DNA from 3 places in the Aminobacter sp. Y103A genome. Region 2 is predicted to be linked to each of the others. Evidence: riboswitches for the same ligand, from Rfam matches in the RefSeq annotation. Region 2 holds a riboswitch; each other region holds the start of a gene.
What was found. Region 2 has a riboswitch for cobalamin ahead of Amn_RS20780 (ABC transporter ATP-binding protein). Riboswitches for the same ligand answer to the same signal wherever they lie in the genome.

Region 1: another riboswitch for cobalamin. It lies ahead of Amn_RS17855 (DUF1636 family protein); the one in region 2 lies ahead of Amn_RS20780 (ABC transporter ATP-binding protein).
Region 3: another riboswitch for cobalamin. It lies ahead of Amn_RS02825 (aromatic ring-hydroxylating oxygenase subunit alpha); the one in region 2 lies ahead of Amn_RS20780 (ABC transporter ATP-binding protein).

What each region holds. Positions count from the first base shown of each region.
Region 1 covers NZ_AP017986.1:3,629,610-3,631,869, reverse strand. The annotation lists gene cobW (cobalamin biosynthesis protein CobW) at 1-752, opposite strand, end outside; gene Amn_RS17855 (DUF1636 family protein) at 749-1,183, opposite strand; cobalamin riboswitch at 1,221-1,423, opposite strand; gene Amn_RS17850 (winged helix-turn-helix domain-containing protein) at 1,419-2,260, opposite strand, start outside.
Region 2 covers NZ_AP017986.1:4,233,208-4,235,467, reverse strand. The annotation lists gene Amn_RS20785 (ABC transporter substrate-binding protein) at 1-403, opposite strand, end outside; gene Amn_RS20780 (ABC transporter ATP-binding protein) at 420-1,235, opposite strand; cobalamin riboswitch at 1,344-1,553, opposite strand; gene Amn_RS20775 (MFS transporter) at 1,586-2,260, opposite strand, start outside.
Region 3 covers NZ_AP017986.1:594,175-596,434, forward strand. The annotation lists gene metH (methionine synthase) at 1-879, shown strand, start outside; cobalamin riboswitch at 967-1,173, shown strand; gene Amn_RS02825 (aromatic ring-hydroxylating oxygenase subunit alpha) at 1,292-2,260, shown strand, end outside.

The DNA of each region.
Region 1 (2,260 bases), 600 kb from region 2:
TGCTCGTGGTCGAACGCCCCGTCGTGATGGGTCTTGCGGTTTTCGATGTCGTCCTCGACGGCGAGGCCGAGGCCGAGCAGCACCGACGGATCGACCTTGCCATGCGCCGACGGCACGATCTTGACGGCGCGTGCCAGGTGCTCGCGCACGATGGCGGTGGCGCGGGCGTGGCCGGCTTCGTCGAGCAGGTCGCTCTTGGACAGGATGATGAGATCGGCGCAGGCGACCTGATCCTCGAACACTTCCTCGACCGGGTCGTCGTGGTCGAGCGAATCGTCCGCACTGCGCTGGGCGGCGAGCGCTTCCATGTCGGAGGCAACTTTACCTGCGGCCAGCGCAGGGCCGTCGACCACGGCGATGACGCCGTCGACTGTCACGCGGCTCTTGACCGTTGGCCACTGGAAGGCCTGGACCAGCGGCTTGGGCAGCGCCAGGCCCGAGGTCTCGATCAGGATGTGGTCAACCCTCGGTGTAAGCGACAGGATTTGGTCGAGGGCAGGGACAAAGTCGTCGGCGACGGTGCAACAGATGCAGCCATTGGCCAGTTCGACGATGTTTTCCTCCGGGCAGGCATCGACGCCGCAGCCCTTGAGAATCTCGCCGTCGATGCCGACATCGCCGAACTCGTTGACGATGATGGCGAGGCGCTTGCCCTTGGAGTTCTCGAGGATGTTGCGCAGCAGCGTGGTCTTGCCGGCGCCGAGAAAGCCGGTGACGACGGTGCAGGGAACGCGTTCGAGGGAGGCGGTCATGTATCTTCCTTGATGAGAGCAAGTGGTGGGATGCGCGCGACGAGGCCGCGCTTGAGGCTATCGGGACGGCCGCGCCAGGGGATCAGGCCGTCGGTCGAGGTGGCGAAGAGTCTTGCGCCGGCGACGAGATCGTCGCCCGACATGGTGTTGAGATCGCCGAAGACGTAGCTCCACGCGCCGTCGCGGATCAGGGCGGCGCTAAGGCGGCGCTTGCAGTTGCCCAGGCACTCGACGCTGCGCACGGCGATCTCGCCATTGGCGGCGAGGCGGGCGTGCTCGGCAAGCTGGGCGCCGGCGCGTGGATGGGCGTCGGACCCGGTTTCGTCGCGGCAGGATGAGCAGACGAGGATGGTCACGTCGCATGGGCGCGCGTCGGCTGCATCGCAGGATGCGTCGGCTGATGCGACCGGAAGGTTGTCGTCGAAATCCAAATCCAGGCTCCTTGCCCGGGGCACCCGCCAGGCGATCGGATCAATGTCTGCGACGGCAGGTCTCCTGGCTTGCGGATCGTCGCCTTCGCTCGCCTTCCCGGGAAAATCCCAGTGGTCTTCGAGCTTGGCTCTTCGCTCACAGTTGCGGGGACAGCCGCGGATTTGACGCCACCGGCGCGCACCGCATTCCCTCTTAGCCTTCGCCGTTGCGGGCGAAGGACCGTCTGTGGGCGATTTAGGCTTTCGCGAGGGGTGGAGTCAACGAGGCGGAGCGACCCGCAATGTCGCTCAGGCCGGGTCCGAGATCGCCTGCGGGCGTCACCTCGATGCTTTCGAGGCCGAGCCAGTCGCGCATCTGCTGGAGTTCTTCGTAAAGTTCGGCTGCGGTTTCCGGTGGCGCACAGGGCTCTGCATAGGCGGCGTGGACGCGCAGGATACCCGCCGGTCGGTCGGCCTTCAGGTCGATGCGGGCGACGATGCGCTCGCCCAGAAGGAAGGGCAGGACGTAGTAGCCGTACTGGCGCTTCTCAGCCGGGGTGTAGATTTCGATGCGGTAGCGGAAGTCGAACAATTGCTCGGCACGGGTGCGCTCGAAGACGAGCGGATCGAAGGGCGCAAGCAGGGCGCGTGCCTGGATCTTGCGCGGAATGCGCGCATCGGCGTGGAGATAGGCCTGCCGGTCCCAGCCTTCGACGCGGACGGGAATCAGTTCGCCGGTCTCGACCAGCTCTTCGAGCCGGCCTTTCATGTCGGCTGGCGACAGGCGGAAATAGTCGCGCAGGCATATGCCGGTGGCGATGCCATGGGCGCGGGCGGAGATTCGCAAGAGATCGCGATGCGCATCCTCGGTCTGGGGAACTGGACGGTCGTATATGCCGGCCGGGAGCACGCGCTCAGGCAGATCGTAGAGGCGTTCGAAGCCACGCCGCGAATGGGTGGTGATGCGGCCGGCCCAGAACAGCCATTCGAAGGCATGCTTTTCCTGGCTCCAGCCCCACCAGCCGCCGGAACCCTTGGCGCCCTCGATGTCGGAAGCGGCGATCGGACCGCGGTCGACCACCTGGCGAAAGATCTCTT
Region 2 (2,260 bases):
GCTCGTAGACAGCGATCTTGAAGGGCGCGAGCGTATCCGGAGTGACGTCGCCGCCGACCTTCATGCCGTAGTTCCAGCCGGCGAAGAACAGGTCGGTGTCGGCGCCGAGCAGCACTTCCTTGCTGACGTATTGTGGGGCGAGTTCGGGCAGTTCGCCGACGCCCTTGCGCAAATCCTCGCTCAGCGTCTTCCAGCCGGAGATGCCGGAATAGCCCGCCATGTGGTCGGTGAGGCCGAGCGCCAGCATCATCTCGGTCAGGTTGACGTCGTGCGAGACGGCGCGCTTGGGCGCGGCCTCGAAGGTGACGTCGCGGTTGCAGCTCTTGACGGTGACGGGGAAGCCGCTGGCCATAGCTGTTGCGCAGGTAGCGAGCAGGGCGGCGGCGATGATGGGCAGGCGCATGGAGGCTCCTTGATGTTCAGCGTTCGAGGTGGAAGGAAAAGCGTGGACGACCGGTGACGGGATGGTCGTCGAGGGTCGCTCCGACGGAAAAGCTGTCACGTATGCGATCGGGCGTCAGGATGTCGGCGGGCGCGCCGCAGGCAATGGCGCGGCCGCCGTCCATGACAAGCACGCGGTCGGCATGGGCCGAGGCGAGCGCCAAATCGTGCAGGGAAACGATGACGGTGCAGCCGAGATTGCCGAGCAGTTCCAGCACTTCGAGCTGGTGGCGGATGTCGAGGTGGTTGGTCGGTTCGTCGAGGATCAGAAGGTCGGGTCGCTGCACCAATGCCCGGGCGATCATCACGCGCTGCTTTTCGCCGCCCGACAGCGAGCAGAGGTCGCGCGCAGCGAGTGCGGTCAGGCCGAGCAGGGCAAGGGCTGCCTCGACTTGGTCGTAGTCGCGGTCGCTGGTGCCGAAACTCGTGACATGCGGGGTCAGGCCCAACTCGATGATTTCTGCGACGGTCAGGCCGAAGTCCGAGGCGCTTTCCTGAAGCACGGTCGCGATACGGCGGGCGCAGTCGCGCGGCTTCATCTTCCAGATGTCGGTGCCGTCGAGGCGGACAGTGCCCGAAGTCGGCTTGTGGTAGCGGTAGAGGCAGCGCAGCAGGCTCGACTTGCCGGCGCCGTTGGGGCCGACGATGGCGAGCAACTCGCCCGGCGCAACCGCAAGGCTGATCGGCTCGAGGATCGGCTGCGAAGCACGAGGGCCCCAGCTGACGCCATCGAGTTCGAGCAGTGCCGGGGTGGTGCCTACAAGGCGGCTAGCGGCGTGGACGCAATCGAGCATGCCCTGTCTCCGCGGTCGGGCGGAGGCAGCAGAACGATCCGGAAAGCGCGCCGGTACCGAAGAAGGCAGTCGCAACCATCATCATCTCCGCGGCACACCCCGGCCGGTTGAGTTAATCGGATGATGGCAGGTCTCCTGGCTTGCGGGTGATCGCGCCTCGGAGCCTTCCCGGCCTTTCGGCCAGTGGCATGTTTCCGAATTGCTATCCGCTCACAGTTGCGGGGGCAGCCACGGTTTCGCGTCGGGGACGTCTCACCGTGTTCCCATTTAACCTGCTGCCCGAACCGGATAGCAGGAACCATCGCTGTCGTGGCTACAGCAGCGACGGGTTGCTGACAATCGCTAAAGCGTCATGCCGCCTGCTGAATTGCGTCACGGCGGTCGAGCGCGAAGGAAATGAGCGCCACGCCGAAGGCAGACAGTGCGATGGCCGCGCCGACGAAGGGCAGGTCGGCATAGCTCACGCCCATCGAAATCGCAGCACCACCGGCCCAGGCGCCGGCGGCGTTGCCGGCGTTGAAGGCGCCCTGGTTGAGGGTGGCCGCGAGGTTCGGTGCCTCCGAAGCGGTTTCGACGACGCGCATCTGCATCGGCGGCACGATGACGAAGGTGATGACGCCCCACATGAAGACGAGCAGGATCGCCGCTGGCGCCGAAGAGCTGAGTTCGGCGAAGGCGACGTGGATCGCCGCCATCACCACCAGCGCGCCGATGGCTGTGGGCATCAGCTTCCAGTCGGCCAGCTTGCCGCCGATGATGTTGCCGATGGTCATGCCGCCGCCGAACAGCAGCAGCACCCAGGTGACCGATTCAACCGAGAGGCCGCTGACGTCGGTCAGGATCGGCTTGATGTAGGTGAAGACGGCAAACAGGCTGCCCGAGGCGAGCGCCGAGATGATCATGGCGAGCCAGACCTGGAGCTTGCCCAGCACCTTGACCTCGCCTGATACCCCGCCCTTGCCGGGAGGGGCGACGCCCGCAGGGACCAGCCAGGCTATGGCCGCCACCGAGAGCAGGCCGATGAC
Region 3 (2,260 bases), 2.0 Mb from region 2:
TACATCGACTGGACGCCGTTCTTCCAGACCTGGGAACTCAAGGGCCGTTACCCCAAGATCCTCGAGGACGAGAAGCAGGGCGCCGCGGCGCGCCAGCTGTTCGACGACGCGCAGGCGATGCTCCGCAAGATCATCGACGAGAAGTGGTTCGCGCCCAAGGCCGTCATCGGCTTCTGGCCGGCCAATTCGGTCGGCGACGACGTCAGGCTGTTCACCGACGAGGCACGCAGCGAGGAGCTTGCCACCTTCTTCACCCTGCGCCAGCAGCTAACCAAGCGCGACGGCAAGGCCAATGTCGCACTGGCCGACTTCATCGCTCCCGCCGACAGCGGCAAGCCGGATTATCTCGGCGGCTTCGTGGTCACTGCAGGCATCGAGGAAGTGGCGATCGCCGAGCGCTTCGAACGCGCCAATGACGACTACTCCTCGATCATGGTCAAGGCGCTGGCCGACCGTTTCGCAGAGGCCTTCGCTGAACGCATGCACGAGAAGGTGCGCAAGGAGTTCTGGGGCTACGCACCTGATGAAAACCTCGCGCCCGACGACCTGATCGGCGAGCCCTATCGCGGCATCCGTCCGGCGCCGGGCTATCCCGCCCAGCCCGACCACACCGAAAAGGTGACCTTGTTCCGCCTGCTCGATGCCGAGAAAACCGCCGGCGTCAGCCTCACCGAAAGCATGGCGATGTGGCCGGGCTCGTCGGTCTCCGGCATCTATCTCGCCCACCCCGAGAGTTATTATTTCGGCGTCGCCAAGGTCGAGCGCGACCAGGTCGAGGATTATGCGCGGCGCAAGGGCATGACCATCGCCGAGGTCGAGCGCTGGCTCGGGCCGATCCTCAACTATGTGCCGGCATCGTTCGCCGAAGCGGCCGAATAGCAACACGATGACATCACATGGGCTCTGTCGCCTTTGCGCTGAGCCCATGTCGTTTTCATGCTCGTGCCCGGCCACCAATCCGTGGTCTGATCCGGTCATGTTCAAGGTGCTGCTTCGAGTGTGAGACGAAGCGGAGAATTGGGAAGCCGGTGAGAAGCCGGCGCTGCCCCCGCAACGGTGGCGGAGTTATTGTTTCGACGGGAGACCACTGGGCCAGCCGGCCTGGGAAGGTGTCGAGACAGTCCGGAAGGACAGCTCCGAAGCCCGGAAACCAGCCTTGAACCTGACGGAACTCGACTGATCGCGGTGGGCGGTCAAGAGGCGGATCGTTGCTGCACGGACCTCTGCGTCCGCCGGCTGGCGTTCTTCCCAAATCAAGCCACCCGTTCAGTCCTTGGTGCGAGGACAGGACATGGATGCGAAGAACGAAATGCTGAAGCTGCTGCGCGGACGCCGCGACGGGTTCAGCCTGGCACAGCCCTTTTACACCGACCCGGATTTCTACCGGCTCGACCTCGAGCTGATCTGGTACCGCGACTGGCTGTTTGTCGGCCATGACTGCGAACTGGCCAAGCCTGGCAGCTTCTTCACCGTCCAGGTCGGCGACTATCCCGTCGTGCTCGTCCGCGACCAGAAGAGTGAGCTGCGCGCCTTCCACAATTCCTGCCGCCACCGCGGCAGCCGAGTCTGCACCACGGACAAAGGTATGGCGGCCAAGCTCGTCTGCCCCTATCACCAGTGGACCTACGAACTCGACGGCCGCCTGCTGTTCGCGCGCCAGATGGCGGAAGGCTTCGACAAGAGCCAGTTCGGCCTGAAGCCGGTCGCCTGCGAATCCGTCGGCGGCTACATCTTCATCTGCCTCGCCGACGAGCCCGCCGACTTCGCGCCGATGCGGGCCATGGTCGAGCCGTACCTGCTGCCGCACCGGCTGCGCGAAGCCAAGGTCGCCTTCGAAAGCACAATCGTCGAGGAGGGAAACTGGAAGCTGGTCTGGGAAAACAACCGCGAGTGTTACCACTGCGCCGGCAATCACCCTGAGCTGTGCAAGACCTTTCCCGAGGCGCCGAACGTTACCGGCGTCAATGGCGCCGAAAGCGATCCCGAAATGCTGGCGCACTGGGCAAAGTGCGAGGCGGTGGGGTTGCCGAGCAAGTTCCGCATCGATGCCGGCGGCCAGTACAGGGCGACACGCGCGCCACTGCTGCGTGACGCGGTGAGCTACACCATGTCGGGCAAGCGCGCAGTGCGGAAAAACCTCTCCGACAGCGTCTCGGCCGACAGGATCGGCACGCTGCTGCTCTATCATTATCCGACAACCTGGAACCATGTGCTCGGCGACCATGCCGTCACCTTCCGCGTGCTGCCGATCAGCGCCACG